DNA from 3 places in the Mesorhizobium sp. Ca11 genome. Region 1 is predicted to be linked to each of the others. Evidence: predicted binding sites of a transcription regulator. Region 1 holds the regulator's gene; each other region holds the start of a gene.
What was found. The regulator PhoB, encoded in region 1, activates phosphate uptake and scavenging genes when phosphate is short. The targets are predictions, from matches to a motif close to TGTCATNNANCTGTCAT.

Region 1 (3,274 bases):
GCTCCATGCTGTGGTCGCCGATAACGCCGCTGACCGACATTCCTTTCGCCGACATTCTCGAGAAGGAGTTCGGCATCTCCGCCACCATGGAGAACGACTGCAACATGATGGCGGTGGCGCTGCAATGGCGCGACCCGGAGCGCTATCGCGACGACTTCATCGCCATCCTGTTGTCGCACGGCATCGGCATGGGTCTCGTGCTCAAGGGTGCGCTGTTCACCGGGACGCATTCCTCCGGCGGCGAGTTCGGCCACATGATCCACCGCCCGGGCGGGGCGCTTTGCCGCTGCGGCCGCCGCGGCTGCGTCGAGGCCTATGCCGGCAACTATGCGATCTGGCGCAGCGCCATGAAAATGAGCGAGGACGCCGAGCCAGTCGACGTCGGCGACGCCGACATGCGGGCCCTTGCCGCGAAGGCGCGCGAGAGGGACGGCCCCGAACGGGAGGCTTACCGCCGGGCCGGCGAAGCGCTTGGTTTCGGTCTCGGCAGCCTGTTCGCCCTCATCGACCCGGCGCCTGTCGCCATGGTCGGCGTCAGCGCGGCCGCCTTCGACCTAATCGAGCCGGCGCTAAGGGAAGCGATCGCCCAGACGGCCGGCGGCCAGCACTCCGAATCGATCTCCTTCGACACCGAGCCGAACGAGTTGCCGCTGATCCGCGAAGGCTGCGCCATGCGCGCGCTGACCTTCGTCGACCAGGAGATTTTCGCGCCGGGAGGCCAGGCAAGAGTGGGGACGGGAAAGAACGTGGCCTGAGGCAGCCTTGAAGAGGTCCGGGACAGCAGCAGACGCTTGAATTAGCGAAGGGAAGGCCCCGCAGCTTCGTCATTCCAGGGCGGAGCAGGAGCGAAGCTCCGTCGCGGAGACCCTGGAATCCATGCCGCTACCTCACGCGTCGAGCGCAGCGGCACAGAATTCTGGACTGTCGCAACGCATCGACATCACGGAATGGATCCTCGGATCTGCGCTGCGTCGCTGCGCTCCTTGCTCCGCCCGTGGATGACGAAGCACAAGCGTCTCGGCTAACCGCCAATGCACGCGATCCGATGCTGGAGACACAGAACCCGTCAGCGTCTCGGCCCCCTATCCCTAATCTTCCCTGATCGCGTAACCCGCCCCGCGGATGGTGCGGATGACGTCCGGCATGCGGCCATTGTTGACCGCCTTGCGCAGGCGGCCGACATGGACGTCGACGGTGCGTTCGTCGATATAGATCGTCTCGCCCCAGACATTGTCGAGCAGCTGGCTGCGCGAGAACACCCGGCCGGGATGACGCATCATGAATTCCAGCAGCCGGAACTCGGTCGGGCCGAGCCTGATCTCGCTCTTCTTGCGGTAGACGCGGTGCGACTCGCGGTCGAGCACGATGTCGCCGACCTTGAGCACGCTGGACAGCACCTCCGGCTTGGCGCGGCGCAGCAGCGCCTTGACGCGCGCCATGAACTCCGGCGTCGAGAACGGCTTGACCAGATAGTCGTCGGCGCCGGTCGAGAGGCCGCGCACGCGGTCGCTTTCTTCGCCCCGCGCGGTCAGCATGATGATCGGCAGCCGCTCGGTCTCGGGCCGCATCCTGAGGCGCCGGCAGAGCTCGATGCCGGAAACCGCGGGTACCATCCAGTCGAGCACGAGCAGGTCGGGGACGTTTTCCTGAAGGCGGATTTCGGCCTCGTCGCCGCGGGTCACCACTTCGACCTGGTAACCCTCGGATTCGAGATTGTAGCGGAGCAGCACACCAAGCGGCTCCTCGTCCTCCACCACCATGATGCGTGGCGCGATCATTGGCAGATACCCTTCGTCAGGCCGCCGGCGCCGACATTGTCGTCTCGTCCTGCTTGGGACGATTCGCGGGCAATTGCGTGCCGGTCAGCACATAATAGGCGTTCTCGGCGATGTTGGTCACATGGTCGCCGATGCGCTCGAGATTCTTGGCGCAGAACAGAAGATGCGTGCAGGCGGTTATGTTGCGCGGGTCTTCCATCATGTAGGTCAGGAGTTCCCGGAAGACGGATGTGTATTTGACGTCGATGCGCTCGTCGTCGTTGCGAAGCTTGGCCAGCGCCGTGGCGTCGCCCACCGTATATTCCTGGATCACGGCCTGGACCTGGATCAGCACCAGCTGCGCCATGGAATCGATCGAATGCGTGAGGTCGCGCGGCGCGGCGCTGACGCCGACCGAGCCGACGCGCTTGGCGATGTTCTTGGCGAGGTCGCCGATGCGTTCGAGGTCGCCTGCCATGCGGATCGAGCCGACCACGTTGCGCAGGTCGTCGGCCATCGGCTGGCGCTTGGCGATCAGCGTGATGGCGCGGTCGTCGAGCTCGCGCTGGCGCGCGTCCATGATAGCATCGTCGGAAACGACGCGCTGCGCCATGGCATTGTCGGTCTCGAGCAGGGCCTTGGTCGAAGCGCCGACCATGGAGGCGGCGAGATCGCCCATGTCGTTGATGAGCCGGCTGATCTGCCTCAGATCCTCGTCGAAGGAAGCGACGGTATGTTCGGCCATGATGATGTCCTCGTATGAGCTCAGCCGAAGCGGCCGGTGATGTAGTCCTGCGTGCGCTTTTCGCGGGGCGAGGTGAAGATCTTCTCGGTCCGGTCGAACTCCACCAGCTCGCCCAGATACATGAACGCCGTCTGCCGCGACACGCGCGCCGCCTGCTGCATGTTGTGGGTGACGATGACGATCGTGTAGTCGGCCTGCAGCTCGTCGATCAGTTCCTCGATCTTGGCGGTCGACAGCGGATCGAGCGCCGAGGCCGGCTCGTCGAGCAGGATGACCTCGGGCTTCACAGCAACGGTACGGGCGATGCACAGGCGCTGCTGCTGGCCGCCCGAGAGGCTGAGGCCGCTGGCGTTGAGCTTGTCCTTGACCTCGTTCCAGAGTGCTGCGCGCTTCAGCGCCTGCTCGACGCGGCTGTCCATCTCAGCCTTGCTGATCTTCTCATAGAGCCTGACGCCGAAAGCGATGTTCTCGTAGATCGACATCGGGAACGGCGTCGGCTTCTGAAACACCATGCCGATCTTGGTGCGCAGCAGGTTGAGGTCCTGCGAGCGGTCGAGGATGTTCTTGCCGTCGAGCAGCACCTGGCCCTCGGCGCTCTGCTTCGGATAGAGCTCGTAGATGCGGTTGAGCACGCGCAGCAGCGTCGACTTCCCGCAGCCCGACGGGCCGATGAAGGCGGTCACGCTGCGCTCGGGCAGGGACAGGTTGATGTCCTTCAGCGCCTTCGACTGGCCATAGTAGAAATTGAGGTTCTTGACCTCGATCTTGGCCT
Region 2 (3,274 bases), on a different contig from region 1:
ATCCGCTTCTCGCAGAATTTCTGGAAGTCGCGGTCCGTCAGCTTCAGCTTGCGCTGGTAGTAATAGGCATAGGTCTCGAGGTTGACGAACTGGCGCTGTCCGGGCGCATGGTCCATCAGCGAGGCGAGCTTAACCCGCTCGTCGGTCTCGAAATTGGCGAAAGCCTCGAGGCAGTCCGGCGCCGAGACCTCGCAACGCAGGTGGATGAAATGGTCGGCCCTGAGCCGATCCTGGCGCACGCTGTCCTCGATGGCGTCGGCCAGCTTGCGAACGTCGTCGGATTTCAGGTCGGCATCCTCGTCCATGCCGACGCGCAGGGCGTCGAGCACCGTGGTGATGCCGGCGGTCGCGACCTGGGCGTCATGGGCAAGCACGGCGGCGATCGGGTTCCAGCGCACTTTCGGGCGCGGCGCGTAATGACCTTCGAGGTGATCGGTGTGCAGCTCGACGAGACCCGGGATGATGTAATCGCCGCCCATGTCCTCGCCGGCGCGGACGGCACCGGGCTCGACGGCGGCAATCAGGCCGTCGCGCAACAACAGCGAGCCCTTGACGATTTCGTCGGGCAACACGATGCGGGCATTGGTGAGAACGGTTTCGGCGGTCATCTCGGGCGGTCCTATCTCAAGCAGTCGTTTCAGAGCAATTCCAGGAAAAGTGCTTTGCGGTTTTCCGTCCGGAATTGCGTAAACAAAAAGATAGGGCGGTTCAGCGTTTCCGCGGATCCGTCCTATGCGGTCTTGCGGGCGGGGCTGCGGCCAAGCGCATGATGGGAAAGCACCATGAACGGGGCGCCGGGCTCGCTTTCGACGAACAATGTCAGCGCATCCACCGGCACGGGCTGCCGCAGCACGTCGGCGAACAGGCCGTCGATCGCTGCACGAAGACGTGGGCTTTCCTGTGGCCCGACCCGCCCCGACAGCGTCATGTGGAAGCGGAACGTGTCAAAGACGTAAGGATAGCCCCATTGGCAAAGGTTGCGAAACTCGTCCGGCTTCAGCGCATCGGGGCTGCGGCGCTCGATCTCGGCCTCGGTCAGCGGCGCGCGGAACGGATCGAAGGCGCGCACCACCTCGCCGGCGAAATCGTTGAGCGGCGCGAACTGCGCTTCCGGCACCAGCGCGAAAAAGCCGTCGATTTGGCCGACGACCAGACGCGGGATGATCACAGGCGGCGTCGCCTCGGCGAAAGCGTCGAGCGCGGCGCGCAGCGAGGCTTCCGTCTCGTCCGGCGCCAGCCGGAACGGCGCTTTCAGGGTCGCGTGGAATCCGTAGCGCCGGGCAGAGGCAGTATGGAAAGCGACTTCCGCGGCCGACAGATCGCCTACGGCCTCGACCGGCCGCGTCGCCGCGCCAAACGGGTCGCGGCCCAGCCAGTTGGCGGCAATGCGCGCCAGCTTCTCGTCCTGCCCCGGGGTGTAGTAGATCGCGTAGCGCATGGGCGTTCCTCGTCAAGCGCGCTGCGCGCCCCAAAGGAATATGCGACGCGCTTCAAGTCATTGTCTTGGCAAGTCGTGGCCCAAACGCCGGAGCGCTTGCGGCGACATGCACCGGAACCGCTGCCATAGGTGATTTCCATGACGGATTGACGAAGCTTTCGTGGGTTTTCGAAGGCAAGTCCAGCACGGAGCTCGTTAGCCGACGATTTTTCCGGGCTGGACCAACGGCTTTGCCGGCGTGTCGATCAGGCCTTCATCAGCCATTCATGCTCGGGCGCGTTGTGGAATTTCCACGTCCGCTTCGGTCCGGCCATGACGTTGAGGTAATAAAGATCGTAGCCGTGGCAGGCGGCGCAGGGATGATAGCCCTTGGGCACCAGCACGACGTCGCCGTCCTCGATCGCCATCGCCTCGTCCAGCTCGCGCACGCCGTTGCGGTCGGCATCGGTGTAGACGCGTTGGAAGGCAAAGCCCTGCGGCGGGTTGAGGCGGTGATAATAGGTCTCCTCGAGATAGGATTCGGCCGGCAGATTGTCCTGGTCGTGCTTGTGCGGCGGATAGCTCGACGTGTGGCCGCCGGGCGTGATCACCTCGACCACCAGCAGCGAATCAGCCGGCTTGCCCTCGGGCAGGATGTTGGTGACGTAGCGCGTGTTGGTGCCCTTGCCGCGCACCTCCTGGCCGAGATCGTCAGGTCCGATGACGCGCACCGGCAGACGGCCACCGAGGCCAGGCGCCGAGCAGACGGCGAGTTCCAGCTCGGTATCGGCGGTCACCGACCAGTCGGCGCCTTGCGGCACATAGACCGACCACGGCTTGCCTTCGAAGGGCGACATGCGCTCGCCGAGCAGGCCGAGATCCTTGCCGCCGGCCGATGCCTTGCCCTTTCCGGTGACGAACACCAGGCAGACCTCGCGCTCGCCGGTTTTGCCGGACACCGTCTCGCCCGGACGAAGCCGATGCAGGTCGAAACCGACATAGGTCCAGCCGGCGCTTTGCGGCGTGACATGAGCGACATGGCCGTGGGCCTTGTCGGCCTTGACGAGCAGTTTCGACATTTTTGTCTCTCCTATTCCGTTGGCCTTCGTTGGTTGCGGATCAAAGATCTTGCCGGCTGACAGAACCAGCACAACCTTCGAGATTGGCCGAGGCCTCCAAACTTCGTCATTCTAGGGCGAAGCAGGAGCGCAGCTCCGTCGCGGAGACCCTAGAATCCATGCCGTTACCTCAATCGAAGGGCGCTGCGGAGCAGAATTCTGTACCGCAGCGGCTGCTTCGAAGTCACGGAATGGATCCTAGGGTCTGCGCTACGTCGCTGCGCTCCTTGCTGCGCCCTAGGATGACGAAGCGAGGGGCGTTTCGGCTAATCGCCAACGCATGCGATCCGCCATGCACGCAGTATCCGATCCGTAGACGCTTCTGAGCCATGAATTAGTCACTCCTTCGGTCCGGGTTCGGCCTTGTTCTCCTCAATCGGCTTATAGAGATAGAAAAACTGCCACACCGCATAGCCGGCGAAGCCCAGCGCGATGACGCCCCAGAACGGCGTGCCGGACGCGAATTCGATCACCGACCAGACCAGGCAGACCGCGACGACCGCGATACGGCGCCACAGCGGCCGGAAGAAGGGATGCTCATAGTCTTTCATCGCGCCAATCCAGGATTTGCCCAAAGCACAACGGATAAACCGGGCGCCCCGACTAATCCACTGCTCAGGCCGGAAAACCCTGCGTCTCGACCGTATAGCCGGCGGCCGTCATCACCCGCATAAGTTCCTTGTGGCCGACCTGGGCCATCTTGAGCGGCGGGTTCTTCTTCGGATCCTGCTCGGCCTCG
Region 3 (3,274 bases), on a different contig from region 1:
ACGTCCTCACCGGCACGTCTAGCGCTTCCAGCTTCTGGCGGCCGCCGAGGTCGGGCAAGTCGATGACGAAGCACGCCGCGACGATGTCGGCGCCGATTTGCCTGAGCAGCTTCACCGCGGCTTCCGCCGTGCCGCCCGTGGCGATCAGGTCGTCGACCACGATCACCTTCTCCCCCGGCGAGACGCCGTCCTTGTGCATCTCCATCTCGTCCAGGCCGTATTCGAGGCTGTAGGCGACGCGCACCGTCTCGTAGGGCAGCTTGCCTTTCTTGCGGATCGGCACGAAGCCTGCCGAAAGCTGGTGCGCCACAGCGCCGCCGAGGATGAAGCCGCGCGCCTCGATGCCGGCGATCTTGTCGATCTTCAATCCGGCATAGGGATGGACCAGCTCGTCGATGGCGCGGCGGAAGGCGCGCGCGTCGCCAAGCAGCGTGGTGATGTCGCGAAACAGGATGCCGGGCTTGGGATAATCCGGAATGGTGCGGATGGCCGCAAGCAGCGTGTCTTCGAGGGAGGATTTCATCGAGGCTTTCCGCGTGTCCGGCTGTCGGATTTGGCGGCGTCGGCCTTTGCTGCCCGACGCGACCGACAAGGGCTACCGCGATGTCGCGCCAGAGACAAGCCATCCGGCAAAGGATCGGCACCGATCGCGAAGGCGCCCTTCGAAAAGCAGGCGCTACCGAGCGGCTACATGCCGAGATCCGAGCGCAGCTCGGAGCGCGCCACTTCGTACTCGGCCTTGAAATCGGGACGGTTGAGCAGGACCGCGGCGATCACGCTGCCGGAGATCTTGCCCATCTCGATGTCGGACGGATAATGGATGCCGCCGACCACGCGGTTGTGGGCGAATTCGGCCGCGCGCGCCATGATCTCGGCGCGCTTTTCGGGGACCATGTCGGCAAGGACGATGCCCATCATGGTGCCGACCGTCGCATGACCAGACGGCCAGGAACCGGAGCTCGACAGCTTCACGACCGGCTTGACCAGATCGCTGAGCTGATGGGGCCGCGGCCGCTTCCAGACATCCTTGGCGGGATCGACGACGGCGCCTTCGGTCGCCACGACGCGATCGAAGAAGGCACTGAACTTCGGCAGCTTCTCCTTGTTGAAATTCGGGCCCATGACGTCAGCGAAGCGCCAGATATTCTCCTCGGCGTCGGCGATGGCGCGCTTTTCCATTTCCGGCGTGCGTGTCACCTGCAGCGTCAGCACCTCGCCGAGCTCCGCTTTGGTTTCCGGCGAGTCATTGGCCGGTGGCGGCGGCAGGATCATCGTCAGGTCGATGTCCTTGCTGGTGACGAAAGGCTGGGCCTCATCGGCATGGGCGACATATCCGGTGACAAGCAGCAGGAAACCCGCCGCGAGCGATGCATATCTTTTCATGGGTGCGATCCTTTGGTGAGTGCGAGGCAGGATCGCCACGAGCGATGACGATCATGTGACACGCCCCGGTTTGCGCGCGCCGAAATACAAAAGGGCGCCTTGTGGCGCCCTTTCAAAATTCTTGCGATCGACGCCGCCTCAGTGCGCCACGTCGGCCCACACCCTGCGCTTGGTCATGTAGACCAATGCGCCGAAGACCAGCAGAAATATCATGACGCGGAAGCCGGTTTTCTTGCGATCCTCGAGATGCGGCTCGGCCGCGAACATCAGGAAGGCCGAGACGTCGCGCGCATACTGGTCGACGGTCTGCGGCGAGCCGTCGTCATAGGTCACCTGGCCGTCCGAGAGCGGCTTGGGCATCTTCAACGACACGCCGGACAGGAAGTACGGGTTGTAGTGCGTGCCTTCCGGGATCACCATGCCGGCCGGCGGCGTCTGGTCGTAGCCGGTGAGCAGCGAGTGGATGTAGTCCGGGCCGCCCTGCGCATACTGGGTGAAGATGTCGAAGATGAAGCGCGGGAAGCCGCGCTCGACGCCGCGTGCCTTGGCAAGCAGCGACATGTCGGGCGGCGCGGCGCCGCCATTGGCGGATGCCGCGGCCTGCTCGTTCGGGAACGGCGCCGGGAAGTGATCCGACGGCTTGCCGGGACGATCGAACATGTCGCCGGCATCGTTCGGGCCGTCATGGATGGTGTATTCGGCGGCCAAAGTCTTGATCTGCGCCTCCGAATAGCCGAGGCCTTCCAGCGTGCGGAAAGCCACCAGGTTCATCGAGTGGCAGGCCGAGCAGACTTCCTTGTAGACCTTCAGGCCGCGCTGCAGCTGCGCCTTGTCATAGGTGCCGAACGGACCGGCGAAGCTCCAGCTCATTTCCTTCGGTTCGTTGATCGGGAAATGCGTCGGAGCGGCCGCGTTGTGTTCCTCTTCGGCGGCGATGGCAGCGGTGCCCGCGACCACCAGGCCAAGCAGCGCCAGCGAGGTGAGAATCTTCTTCATACCCAAAATCCCCTCAGATTCTCAGCCCGTGGTTTCCGGCGCGGCGGCAGCGCGTGCCGGATGTCCGCTGCCGCCCTTTTTCTTTTCAAGCACGGCCTCGGTGATCGAGTTCGGCAGCCTGCGCGGCGTCTCGATCAGGCCGAGCACCGGCATGACGACCAGGAAGAAGGCGAAGTAGAACAGCGTCGCCATCTGCGCCATGAACACATAGCTGCCTTCCGCCGGCTGCGAGCCCAGCCAGCCGAGCAGGATAGCGTCGGCTACGAACAGCCAGAAGAACAGCTTGTACCATGGACGATAGACCGCCGAGCGCACCTTGGAAGTGTCGAGCCACGGCACCAGGAACAGCATGGCGATGGCGCCGAACATGCACAGCACGCCGCCGAGCTTGGAGTTGATCGGGCCGATGTTGAAGGTGATGGCGCGCAGGATCGCGTAGAACGGCAGGAAGTACCATTCCGGAACGATGTGGGCCGGCGTCTTCAGCGGGTTGGCGACCGTGTAGTTGTCCGGATGGCCGAGAAAGTTCGGCAGGTAGAAGACGAAATAGGCGAAGACGAACAGGAACACGATCATGCCAAACGCGTCCTTGATGGTGGCGTAGGGCGTGAAGGCGACGGTGTCGGTCTTCGACTTGACCTCGATGCCGGTCGGGTTCGACTGGCCCACGACATGCAGCGCCCAGATGTGCAGCACGACAACGCCGGCGATCATGAACGGCAACAGGTAATGTAGCGCAAAGAAGCGGTTCAGCGTTGGATTGTCGACGGCGAAGCCGCCGAGCAGCAGTTCCTGAATCCAGTTCCCCACCAGCGGAATGGCGCTGAAGAAGCCGGTGATGACGGTAGCGCCCCAGAAGCTCATCTGGCCCCAAGGCAGCACGTAGCCCATGAAG

Region 2: the regulator PhoB is predicted to act here: its motif matches at 1,577-1,593, upstream of LB538_RS18595 (DUF1045 domain-containing protein).
Region 3: the regulator PhoB is predicted to act here: its motif matches at 1,428-1,444, upstream of LB538_RS06885 (acid phosphatase).

The regions. Positions count from the first base shown of each region.
Region 1 is NZ_JAIUHU010000009.1:57,587-60,860, reverse strand. Features, by position in the region: gene LB538_RS17620 (ROK family protein) at 1-755, shown strand, start outside; gene phoB (phosphate regulon transcriptional regulator PhoB) at 1,089-1,778, opposite strand; gene phoU (phosphate signaling complex protein PhoU) at 1,795-2,502, opposite strand; gene pstB (phosphate ABC transporter ATP-binding protein PstB) at 2,523-3,274, opposite strand, start outside.
Region 2 is NZ_JAIUHU010000010.1:27,367-30,640, forward strand. Features, by position in the region: gene LB538_RS18590 (alpha-D-ribose 1-methylphosphonate 5-triphosphate diphosphatase) at 1-608, opposite strand, end outside; gene LB538_RS18595 (DUF1045 domain-containing protein) at 731-1,438, opposite strand; gene iolB (5-deoxy-glucuronate isomerase) at 1,684-2,496, opposite strand; gene LB538_RS18605 (DUF3329 domain-containing protein) at 2,874-3,086, opposite strand; gene iolE (myo-inosose-2 dehydratase) at 3,151-3,274, opposite strand, start outside.
Region 3 is NZ_JAIUHU010000003.1:102,769-106,042, forward strand. Features, by position in the region: gene LB538_RS06880 (adenine phosphoribosyltransferase) at 1-523, opposite strand, end outside; gene LB538_RS06885 (acid phosphatase) at 688-1,383, opposite strand; gene LB538_RS06890 (cytochrome c1) at 1,522-2,379, opposite strand; gene LB538_RS06895 (cytochrome b) at 2,401-3,274, opposite strand, start outside.